DNA from 2 places in the Geobacillus sp. FJAT-46040 genome. Region 2 is predicted to be linked to the other one. Evidence: riboswitches for the same ligand, from Rfam matches in the RefSeq annotation. Region 2 holds a riboswitch; the other holds the start of a gene.

Region 1 (5,950 bases), 850 kb from region 2:
ATGGGTCGGGCGGTCCAGCCAAGATTGAAGGTGGTATTCCGCCGTAATCGCGGCAAGCGCCTCCCCCATTTTTTCTCGATCGATTCCGGCATGGACTAAGCTGATCGCCAATTCATCACGCACGAGCGGGGCGAGGATTTGATGCTCCGGGTTTTGAAAGACGATGCCGACTTCACGCCGCCATTGCGTCCAATCCGCTCCGCGTTCATACATGTTGCGCCCTTTCCAATACACCGCTCCTTCCTGCGCCCGCAGCAGCCCGTTCAAATGAAGAAACAACGTCGTTTTGCCGCAGCCGTTTGGCCCGATCAAGGCGCATTTTTTTCGCTCTGGAATTTCCCAATCAATCCCATTCAGCACGTACCGTTCTGCTTGATAAGCGTATTTCACTCGTTCCATTCGCAGCAGCAACGTTTTCACCCTTTCCGCCATGCCCACCCAAGCAACAAGGCCATGATGATGCCGGCCGCAACATCGACAAGAGGCACATGCGCTTTTTCCCGATGATGCGTATGCCCAGCCGACGCGACGCCTCCACGCGCCGCAAGCGAACGGCTGAACGCTTCATACGACTGCCACGTTTTCATCCATAGTTGGTACATCAGCATCCCGCCATGCCGCCAATGCGTTCCCCCGCTGCGGGCCCGCAACGCCAGCATTAGCTCTGCGGCCGCCTGCTCGAGCAAAAAGATAAAGCGATACATAAGAAAGCAAAGTTCCACGAGCGCCGCCGGCAGCCGCATTCGCCTCAGCACCGCAATCAAGTCCGGCGCCGGCGTCGTAATGAGAAGGAAAAACAAGCACGACCAGGCGGCAAGGGAGCGGACGGCGAGCTTTGCAGCCGGCTGCAGCTGGCTGTCGATGAAAGTTATTTGAAAAGGAACCGACACGGACACAACGAGCGTCAGCAGGCTGAGCCCTAAAAAAACGGAGGCGGCGAGCATCGCTTTTCCATACACGGAAAACGGCACTCGTGCACGAGCGACAATCCAATACGCCATTCCGATGAGCACAAGCCATTGTTCGCGCCAGCCGCCCATCATGACAACGGCAAGCATAACAAACGCCACGATCAGCTTCCACTCCGCCCGCCATGCCCGCAGCCGGTTGTCATACGCCCAACGGTCAAACTCGCGAATCATGGCTGTTTTTCCGCTCCGAACGCCCTTTGTACAACCCGACGACGTAGCCGATCACGCCGGCGCCAAGCGCGGCTTGCAGCGAGAACAGAAGCGTTTCGACTTCGCCGCCTGGAGGGGTGAAGATCGACTCAAACCACGGCCGGTAATGCGGGTTGAGCGTTTGAATGGCTTTTTCCGCCTGATCGTCCGTTCCACCGAATTCCGATCCGCGCGCCCACCAAAGAGGAATGATGACAAGCAAAGCAGCCAGCAACACGAGCAAGCCATTTTTCTTCATCGCATTACGCCCCCTTTTCCTTTTGGAACAGCGGAGAAGCTTGATAGGAGGAAAGCCAGTTCCAGACGATTACCGTTATGATGCCTTCCGTCACCGCCAACGGCACTTGAGTAATGGCAAAAATGCCGGCGAATTTCAAAAACGAGGCGGTGACTCCCCCATCAGGAGACGGAAACGCCAGGGCAAGCTGCAGGGACGTCATGACATATGTAGCCAAATCAGACAAACAAGCGGCAAGAAACAAAGCCGCTCGATTGGATACCCCCCCTTTTCGGCACAGTTGATACACTCCGTACGCGACGAACGGGCCGACGATCGCCATCGACATCGCATTGGCCCCAAGCGTCGTCACTCCTCCGTGGGCAAGAAGCAGCGCTTGAAAGAGAAGAACGACTGTGCCGATCACCACCATCACCCATGGTCCAAACAAAACCGAGCCGAAGCCGATCCCGGTCGGATGCGAGCTGCTGCCGGTGACGGATGGAATTTTCAACGCCGACAATACAAATGTAAACGCGCCAGCTAACGCCATCAGAAGCTTATGTTCGGGGTGCTGCTTCAGCGTATGCACAAGCCGCCGCAATCCGAACACAAAGAACGGCAAAAACAACAGCCACCAAAACAGCGCCCATTTGACAGGCAAAAATCCTTCCATAATGTGCATGGCATACGCTTCATTTTCATTCGTCAACAAAAAATAAGAAACGAACAAAGCCGCCATTCCGCTCCATCGAACCGCTCTCTTCATTTATCCCTTCACTCCTTTCGCAGCATGTTCCGTTTTCCGTTTTCCGCTTGGCGCCTCCCGTTCGCCGGCTGGCGTCAACACCAATTCGCCTTCGTATTCATACGTCGCCCACTCCCGCATCGGAACCCCCTCACCCAAATGGGCGCGCACAACCTCCTTCGCCCGCTCCGGCGTCATCTGTCGATACCAGATGCCTTGCGGATAGACGATCATCACGCACGCGTCTTGGCATCGTCCGTTGCAGCGCGTCCTTGTTGTATGGACAGCGTCGTCAAGCCCGAGACGGGCGATCTCCTCGCGCACCGCCGTTGTCACATCATCCCCGCCATGGCGGAGGCACGTCCCTCCGTTGCAAATGAGCACATGATGCTTCATTCCCCGCAAATCCCATGTCGCCACCGAATCCCCCCTTTTTGGCTAGAATGATAGAATTTAGGCGCAGACAGACGGGCAGGTTTTCGGCAAAAGAAAAAGCACCTCTACAGCAGAGGTGCAGAAAAATGTATACGAAAGCCGTAAACGGCCCAAACAGGCCCAATGCAGCCATCATTCTCCCGCACGTCTGCCTATAGTCCCGTAGGCATCCGTCCGATCCAAACAAGGCAGGTCTCCTGACTGAGGATCATCGCTTGACGGCGTCTTCCCGAAGCATCCTTCAGTGACTTGCTGCCGCAAAGCTCCCCATCACAGTGGCGGGCACCGTGCCGGATTTTCACCGGGCTTCCCTTTTCACCCAAACCCTAGAGCAGGCTTAGGCACCTTGTTTGTTTCTCGCCTATTGATCTTGTCATGGAACAAGCATCCGTTCTCATCGTAGTACAACTTGATGGCAGGCGTCAACCGTTTTTTGCCGACAAATCTTCGCGGGCGACGACAACGCCGTCGGCATCGGCGTACACGTATGCGCCCGGCTCCCAGCGGACGCCGCCGAACTCGAGCACAACGTCGCGGGCGCCTTTTCCTTCTTTTTTGCTTTTCACTGGGCACGTGCCGATCGCCATGACCCCAAGCGGCATGCGGCCGATTTCCGCCGAATCGCGAATGCAGCCGTGGATGATGACGCCGGCAAGCCCCCGGTCGCAGGCGATTTGCGCCAACCGGTCGCCTAATAGCGCCACGCGGCGCGAGCCTTTTCCATCGACCACGAGCACCGTCCCTGGCGGCACCGTCTCGAGCGCTTCACGGACAAGGACGTTGTCCTCAAACACGTCGACCGTCGCGATCGGCCCGGAAAACATCCGTTTTCCGCCGTACGATTGAAACGAAAGTTCGCACACTTGCAACTCATCTAAACATTGATCGCATAAATCAGCTGTTTTCATGATCCTCTCCCCTTTCGTTTTTTTTCATTCGCCACCATTCGTCAAAATCCTGCCGACACCACATTTTTTTGCGGCGCTGCTTCTGCTCGGGCATCGGATGCGTGTCCTTGCGGAGCCGCTGAAAACGATAAAAAGATGTTCTCGTCCCCGCTTTCCGGCGAACGAAAAAACGGCCCCGCACAACATGGCGGAAGCCGTTTTGGCCGCCGGGGCGAGCGGACCCCGTCCGGCGATTCAGCTGGGCTAGCTGGATTCGAACCAGCGCATCACGGAGTCAAAGTCCGTTGCCTTACCGCTTGGCTATAGCCCAACGTTTTGTTGTCGTTTACAGTATGCGGCATGATGGTGCACGTTATGCATCAACCTGAATATTCTTTTGCTTGATGTGCGACACTATCGGTACAAGCACCCTTTCCCTGCTATATCCCCTCGTTTTCTCTCGCACTTGTTTTTCCGATATGATACTGGAAGGGGAGAGATGTCTATGCGCCGGATCACGGTTTTTCGCTTCTATCTTTGCGCATTGTTTTTGTTATCGCTGCCGATCGTCTTAGCGGCCGCGGCTGCCTGGCAGCCACCCAGCCAGCCGAAAACCACCGTCATCGCCCACCGCGGCGCGTCCGGACACGCGCCGGAGCATACGCTCTCATCCTACCGCCTCGCCGCCCGCATGAATGCCGATTATATCGAAGTCGATGTGCGCGCAACGAAAGACGGGAAGCTCGTTGCCCTGCATGATGCGACGCTCGCCCGGACGACAAATGTCGAAACGGTTTACCCGCACCGGTCGCCATGGCGGGTCAGCGATTTTTCATTGCGTGAGCTCAAAAAATTGGATGCCGGATCGTGGTTCGATCCACGCTTTGCCGGCGAATGCGTTCCGACGCTTGATGAGGTGGTTCGGATGCTGAAAGCGGAACGTGTAAACGTTCCGTTGTACGTCGAAACGAAACAGCCCGGCATCGAACGGGCGGTCGCCCGCCTATTGCAAAAACACGGCGTTCTCCAGCGTGGAAGCGTCATGTTTCAATCGTTCCATCCAGAAAGTTTGCAGGCGCTCCGCCCGCTCATCCCGCGCGGCGTCCCGCTCATTCAATTGGTCGGCGAAAAGGAAGCGCGAAGTGGCCGCGACGAGCTGTTGCAACAAATCGCCGTCTATGCCGATGGCATCGGCTTGCCGCTCTCAGCCGTCACCGAAGAGTGGGTGCGCGCCGCCCATGGCCGTGGGCTCATGGTTCACGTCTATACCGTCAATGAACCACACGATCTCGCTCGCCTATGCGCCATGGGCGTGGACGGTGTGTTCACCGATTATCCAGACCGCCCTGGCCGCATTGCCGCCTGCCGTCGTTTGCCCCGTCATTGACCCGCCTTCAGGGAGCCAGGGGGAGCTTATTGTTTACATAATGTTATCATGGTTAATAAAAACGAAAATCGTTCCCATTTGACCCGATTCGGTGTATCATTTGAGAAAAAGGAGGTCAGATCGGCGGTCCGCCATCGGTCCGCCTTTTGTCCAAGCGCTCCATCCTTTCCTCCCCCGCCCTTGTCACCGCTTCGGAAACTGAAACGATAATTTCTTCTCGTTTTCATCCCAGACAAGGATGGCGTCAAACGTTTTTTCGCCTTTTTTAAACCCTTTGATGACATTCGTTTTCCCTTGCGCCAGCAGTTTTTTCACATTGGCCGCCGAAATCGATTTGCCGAGAATGCGTTTGGAAATCGTAAACGGGCATTTTGTTTTCGCGTACTGGTCGCAGCCGTACAACGTTCCTTTGTCGACGACGGTCCCGCCGCAAAGCGGGCACGGTCCAAGCTTCTCGCCCATCGTTTTTTTCTTCCTTGTCCGTTGGATCGAGGCGGTGTCAACCCCTCTGAAATTCCAATTCGGCGCGGCGGCGATGGCGTCAGCGACCACTTTTTGCGCCAACTTTTTCACCTGTTCCATAAAGGCAGCGGGAGAGGCGCTCCCTTCGCCGATTTCGCTTAAGCGCTGCTCCCATTTCGCCGTCATTTCCGGCGAGGCGAGAATCGTGCCGCCGAGCGCCTCGATCAATACTTTCGCCTTGTCGGTCGCATATACGAGGTTGTTTTTCACTTCAATATACTTCCGCTCTTTCAGCATGGTAATGATCGCCGCCCTTGTTGCTTCCGTGCCGAGCCCTTCCGTTTTGGCGAGCACTTTTTCCAGTTCCTCATCGTCCAAAAATTTTCCCGCCGTTTTCATCAAAGTGATGAGTTCGCCTTCTGTATACCGTTTCGGCGGCTCGGTCTTCCCTTCTTTCACCTTGACAGCGGCCGCTTCCCCCGCCTCCCCTCGCTCAAGGAGAGGCAGCGCAGCATCTTTCTCCTCCTCATGCGGACGGATGACGGCGCGCCATCCTTCCTCGACGACTTGTCTTCCTTTCGAAACAAAGCGGGCCCGGCCGTCAACGAGCGTCGTGACGGTCGTATAATCGAT
Region 2 (5,950 bases):
GATGGCGCTTGAACCCAGCTGAGCGAAACGTTGAAAAATCGCTTCCCCCCCTCTTCAGCCATACCTCGTCATTGTCGTGCTCCTCTTCCACGAGCCACTGATTCAATTGCTCGCGCAGCCGTTCGATTTCCTGTTTTTTCCCCACTTCTCCCGTCCCCTTTCGCATTCAAAAGCAAGTTTTTTCTCATTATACCAAGGTAAGGCGCCCAAGCCTACCGTCCGACAACAAGCCGCAACATCTCTTTTCCTTTTCTCTTCCCCATTGTATAATGCAGCGAGAATCCCTCCGTTAATCATGTTTTCCGGCAAAAAACCGCGTTGGACGATGCCCCAACGCGGTTTTCCTTACAGCTCATCAAACCCATTATCCACTTGCACTTTCGTATATTGGCGCGGTTTTTGCTCGAAGAAGTCTGATTTGCCGAGGTCGACTTCTTCATACGCTTTAATCCAGCGGAGCGGGTTCGTCCGATAGCCGTCAAACGGGCGGTCAAAACCGAGCTGATGAGCGCGGACGTTGGCGTAAAACTTAATGTACGCTTCCAAATCAGCCAAGTCGATGCCATCGATGTCATTCCCGATGATTTCCCCGGCCCATTCGATTTCCAGCTCAGCCGCTTTCGTAAACGTTTCACGGACAAAATCGGAAAGCTCCGGCGTCCGATACTCCGGGTATTCGTTCAACACTTCTTTGAAAATTTTCGCAAACAAATCAACATGAATGTGCTCGTCGCGGTTGATGTAATTGATCATCGTGCTCGTCGCCACCATTTTTTGCTGGCGCGCAAGGTTGTAGAAGAACGCAAACCCTGAGTAGAAAAACAGTCCTTCTAAAATGACGTCAAAAACGATGGAGCGCAACAAGTTCTCCACATTCGGCTCTTCCGCAAACGCCTTGTAGCCGTTCGTCACAAAATCGTTCCGCTTGCGCAGCGTCGGTTCGTTTCGCCAAAAGTCGAACACTTCATCTTGCTTTGCTTTCGGCACAAGGCTCGAGAGCACGTACGAATAGGAATGGTTGTGAATGACTTCCTGCTGGGCGAGCATGATCATCAAGGCATTGATGCTTGGATCGGTAATGTAATCCGCCACACGTCCCGCGTAATCGGTTTGAATGCTGTCAAGCAGCGCCAAGAGTCCAATGATTTTCAAAAACGCATCCTGCTCGCGGGCGGTCAGCTGCGGAAACTGCTTCACATCTTGCGCCATATTGATTTCAAACGGCGTCCAAAAGTTGGCGAGCATTCGCTTATATTTCGCATACGCCCATGGGTAGGCAATATCGTCCCAGTTCAACACATTCGAGCAGCGGCCGTTGATGATGCCCGTCGAACGGTTCGGCGCCTCCGGATCCATAATCGGTCGTTTGACTAAGCCGATCGTCATCGTCCATTCCTTCCTTTCGTTTTCTAGTATCATGTGCGCGGCCAACCTCGGACGCCCCTCCCGCACAAGGAAGGGAAAGCCCGACCAAAGGCGTTTGTTGCGCCCCATGGTCAGCTCGCACAAGAATCGCACTCGTCGATCGTCCCCGATGTCGAACGCACGTAATACGTCGTTTTCAGCCCCGACTTCCACGCCGTCAAATGCAAATCGAGCAGCTCTTTTGCCTTAATCGTGTTCACGACGTAGAAGTTAAAGGAGATGGCTTGGTCGATATGGCGCTGGCGGGCGGCGTTTTGCTTGATGCTCCAGCGCTGGTCGATATGGTACGCCGATTTGTAATACCATATCGTCTGTTCGTTTAAATCCGGCACCGTAACGGGAATCTTATAATCTTTCTTTTCCTCGGCGTATACTTTTAAGAAAATGGGATCAATGCTCGCCGTGCTGCCAGCGATGATCGACGTCGATGCGTTCGGGGCGATGGCCATGATATAGCCGTTGCGCATCCCGTAGCGGGTCACATCTTGCTTCAGCCGATCCCAATCCAATTCACCGTGGCTTTCGTAGCCGCGCCGCTCAAAATAAGCGCCCGTCTGCCAGTCCGACCCCGGAAACGCCGGGTAGCTCCCTTTCTCTTTGGCGAGCTCCATGCTCGCTTGAATCGCCAAATACGCGATCGTTTCATACAGCTCGTCGGCATAGCGGACCGCTTCGTCCGACTCCCAGCGAATGCCTTTTAACGCCAAAAGATGATGCCAGCCAAAGGTTCCAAGCCCGACAGCGCGGTATTTTTCGTTCGTCAGGCCGGCTTGCAGCACCGGAATATTGTTTAAATCAATGACATTATCGAGCATCCGCATTTGAATCGGGATGAGCCGCGCTAAAACCCCATCGGTCACCGCCCGCGCCAAGTTGATCGACGATAAATTGCAGACGACAAAATCGCCTGGTATTTTTTCAATGATGATCATCCCGTCTTTTACATATTGCCGCTTCATCACCGTTGGGCTTTGGTTTTGCGCGATTTCCGTGCAAAGGTTGCTGCAGTAGATCATCCCGAGATGGCGATTCGGATTTTGCCGGTTCACTTCATCGCGGTAAAACATAAACGGCGTCCCCGACTCGAGCTGGCTGCGCATAATGCTTTTCATCACTTCGATCGCCGGCACTTTTTCTTTCGACAGTCTTGGTTCGTTGACGCATTGCCAATATTTTTCCCGAAAGCTGCCGCTCCCTTTTTCCTCATCATAAAAATCTTCCAAGCTAAACCCCATCACCTTCCGCACTTCATGCGGATCAAACAAATACCAATCGCCGCGCTGTTCGACTTGCTCCATGAACAAATCAGGGATGCAAACGCCGGTGAACAAATCATGCGTCCGCAGCCGTTCGTCACCGTTGTTGAGCCGCGCATCGAGAAAGGCAAAAATGTCTTTATGCCATACATCCAAATAGACGGAAATGGCCCCTTTTCGCTGCCCCAGTTGATCGACGCTCACCGCTGTATTGTTCAGCTGCTTCATCCACGGGATGACGCCGGAGGAGACCCCTTTGAATCCTTTAATGTCGCTGCCGCGCGACCGGATTTTGCCTAAATAGACGCCGATGCCGCCGCCCGATTTCGATAAATTGGCGATGTCGGTATTGCTGTCATAAATCCCTTGCAAGCTGTCATCGACCGTGTCGACAAAGCAGCTTGAGAGCTGGCCGTACGACTTCCCAGCGTTGGCAAGCGTCGGCGTCGCCACGGTCATGTATAAGTTGCTTAACGCCCAATACGCTTCCTTCACGAGCGCAAGCCGCTGCTTTTGCGGTTCATTCGCCATGAGCGTCATGGCAATGACCAAAAACCGCTCCTGCGGCAATTCATACAACCGCCGCTCATAATCGCGGGCCAAATACCGGTCCGCAAGCGTGCGCAGCCCAATGTACGTAAACAGCTTGTCCTTCTCCGGATCAAGAAACGCACCGATGGCGTCGACTTCTTCTTTCGTATAACGTTCAAGCAAGAACGGGCTGTACACCCCTTGTTCCGTTAGCGCAACAAGGAGCGAGTAGAAATCGCCATACCGCTTGCGCTCATCGTACCCGCGCTGCCGTGCCGCCTCGCGGTACAATTGCCGCAAATACAGCCGGGCGCACACAAATGTCCAGTCCGGCTCATCTTCATCAATGTAAGAAAGTCCTTCCAAAATAGCCGTTTGGTGCAGCTGTTCTACCGTGACGGACTCCTTTCGACTGAGAAGCTGCCAAACACGCTCGACGTATTCATCAAGCGACAGACGGCCGAATCCAGCGGCGGCTTGCCCAATCAGCGACGCAAACTCTTCACGTGAAAAAGAAACCGGCTTCCCTTGGTCATCGATGATGATCATTTTCGTCAATGCGGTCATTCGTTTCCCCACTCCTTCAATAAAAAATCCGCTCGGGCAGGCGAGCGGATGAAACGACAGACGAAAAAAGGCAGACGAACCCCTTGTTCTTTTCCCCTATCGTTTCATCTTCTCACACCCCGAAGAACATGAAACGTTCCAAGCAAGGCAGGTCTCCTGACTCGTGCATCGTCCTACTTTGGGGCCTTCCCAGCGGCGCGCCGAATGGCTCTTGCCGCCAGTGGCCATCCCATTTCGTCCGCACATACAGTTGCGGGGGCAGTTCCGGATTCACACCGGATTCCCTATTAAGTCCTGATGGACACCATTGCTTGGTGCAACGATATATAGTTGTTTAAAAAAGAGAACAAAACAATATATAGTAGATGATCATCCTGATGGAACAAGCATATACCAAAACCGGGAGAATTGCAAGAGTGGGAGAAAGCAAATTTTCTCTTTCGCTTCGCCAAAGGCAAGGAAACTGTCCGCACCATCGAAAAAGGCGTTCTAGGTGTCGCCCTTAGAACGCCCTGTCGTTTCCCTGCTACGCCTCCAAAACAGACGCTGGCCGCTCCTCGCTTTGTGCGGATGAAGCAAAATCGTACTTCTTTTCCACATAGACTTGATGCCAAACCATAAACGCCAAGACCGTCCACAGCTTGCGGCTGTGGTCCGCCTTGTGGCGGGCATGTTCATCCAGCAGCCGATAGAGCACGTCCTTATGGAACAGATGATCAGTTTCGCTTTCGTGGATGAGCTGTCTCGCCCAGTCATACATTTCGTTTTTCAGCCAGTGGCGAATCGGCACGGGGAACCCTAATTTTTTCCGGTTTAACACATGATCCGGCACGATGCCTTCGGCGGCTTTACGTAAAATATATTTCGTCGTACCGTTGGCTATCTTCATATCAGGGACGATTTGCCTAGCAACCTCAAATACCTTTTTGTCTAAAAAGGGAACGCGCAGCTCAAGCGAATGGGCCATCGTCATTTTGTCCGCTTTGACTAAAATATCGCCCCTTAGCCATGTATGAAGATCAATATACTGCATCCGGTTGACGGGCGGGTCATGAAGCGTTTCGCGGTAAAAAGGAGCCGTCACCGCCGTATATTCGCGCCCCTCTTGGTACGTTTTGAGCAACGCCGCTTTTTCCTTTTCGCTATAGATTTTCGCATTGCCGACATACCGTTCTTCAAGCGGCGTCGTTCCGCGCTCCAAAAAGCTTTTTCCTTTCATCCCGTCCGGAAGCATCTTCGCGATCACCCGCAACACCGCTTTTACGATGTTTGGCATGCGCGCAAACAGCCGCAACGACTCTGGTTCGCGGTAAATGTTGTAACCGCCGAACAGCTCGTCCGCCCCCTCGCCAGAAAGCACAACCGTGACATGCTTTCTCGCCTCACGAGCGACAAAATAAAGCGGCACAGCCGCAGGATCGGCAAGCGGATCGTCCATATGCCACATAATTTTCGGCAGCTCTTCCATATACTCCTGCGGTGAGATGACATAGCTAATGTTGTCTACCCCAAGCTTCTCTGCGGTTTCTTTTGCGACATCGATTTCACTGAACCCTTCCCGCTCAAACCCGACGGAAAAGGTCTTCAGGTGCGGATGGAATTGTTTCGCGATGGCGACGATGAACGATGAATCAATGCCTCCCGACAAAAACGCACCGACCGGCACATCGCTGCGCATATGGACGTTGACCGAATCAAACAGCGCATCGCGGATTTTCTTTACAAGCTCCTCTTCCGATTGGCGAATGGGGTCGAAGGATGCCTTCCAATAACGATGAATCGTGAGCGGTTTTCCGACTTTTTTCTTGAGATAATGCCCCGGCTCCAGCTTGTAAATGCCGGCCGACATCGTCAGCGGCTCAGGGACATATTGGAATGTTAAATAATGCTGCAGGGAATCGCCGTTTAGCGACTCCTGTCCCAGAGCGAGCAAGATGCTTTTCTTTTCCGAAGCGAAAAACGTGCGGTCTCCTTGCTCCGCATAAAAAAACGGCTTAATGCCGAACGGATCGCGCGCCGCAAACACCGTTTTCTCTTGCTTGTCCCAAATGACAAACGCAAACATCCCGCGCAGTTTTTCGACCGCTTTTTCTTTTTCGGCGCTGTAAAGGGCGACAATCACCTCAGTATCCGAATGCGTCGCAAACGAATATCCTTTCGCCGCCAGCTCT

Evidence for each region. A riboswitch is a leader RNA that binds a small molecule or an ion and turns the genes downstream of it on or off. The one in region 2 is predicted to bind cobalamin.
Region 1: another riboswitch for cobalamin. It lies ahead of CD000_RS06315 ((2Fe-2S) ferredoxin domain-containing protein); the one in region 2 lies ahead of CD000_RS10770 (ribonucleoside-diphosphate reductase subunit alpha).

The regions. Positions count from the first base shown of each region.
Region 1 is NZ_NISS01000001.1:1,198,424-1,204,373, reverse strand. It holds gene CD000_RS06335 (energy-coupling factor ABC transporter ATP-binding protein) at 1-420, opposite strand, end outside; gene CD000_RS06330 (energy-coupling factor transporter transmembrane component T family protein) at 417-1,142, opposite strand; gene CD000_RS06325 (energy-coupling factor ABC transporter substrate-binding protein) at 1,126-1,419, opposite strand; gene CD000_RS06320 (energy-coupling factor ABC transporter permease) at 1,424-2,167, opposite strand; gene CD000_RS06315 ((2Fe-2S) ferredoxin domain-containing protein) at 2,168-2,566, opposite strand; cobalamin riboswitch at 2,752-2,945, opposite strand; gene rraA (ribonuclease E activity regulator RraA) at 3,004-3,489, opposite strand; tRNA gene CD000_RS06300 (tRNA-Gln) at 3,728-3,799, opposite strand; gene CD000_RS06295 (glycerophosphodiester phosphodiesterase family protein) at 3,974-4,855, shown strand; gene CD000_RS06290 (DNA topoisomerase III) at 5,039-5,950, opposite strand, start outside.
Region 2 is NZ_NISS01000001.1:2,045,857-2,051,806, forward strand. It holds gene CD000_RS19150 (gamma-glutamylcyclotransferase family protein) at 1-39, opposite strand, end outside; gene CD000_RS19155 (hypothetical protein) at 1-145, opposite strand, end outside; gene CD000_RS10765 (ribonucleotide-diphosphate reductase subunit beta) at 346-1,386, opposite strand; gene CD000_RS10770 (ribonucleoside-diphosphate reductase subunit alpha) at 1,497-3,779, opposite strand; cobalamin riboswitch at 3,909-4,104, opposite strand; gene asnB (asparagine synthase (glutamine-hydrolyzing)) at 4,306-5,950, opposite strand, start outside.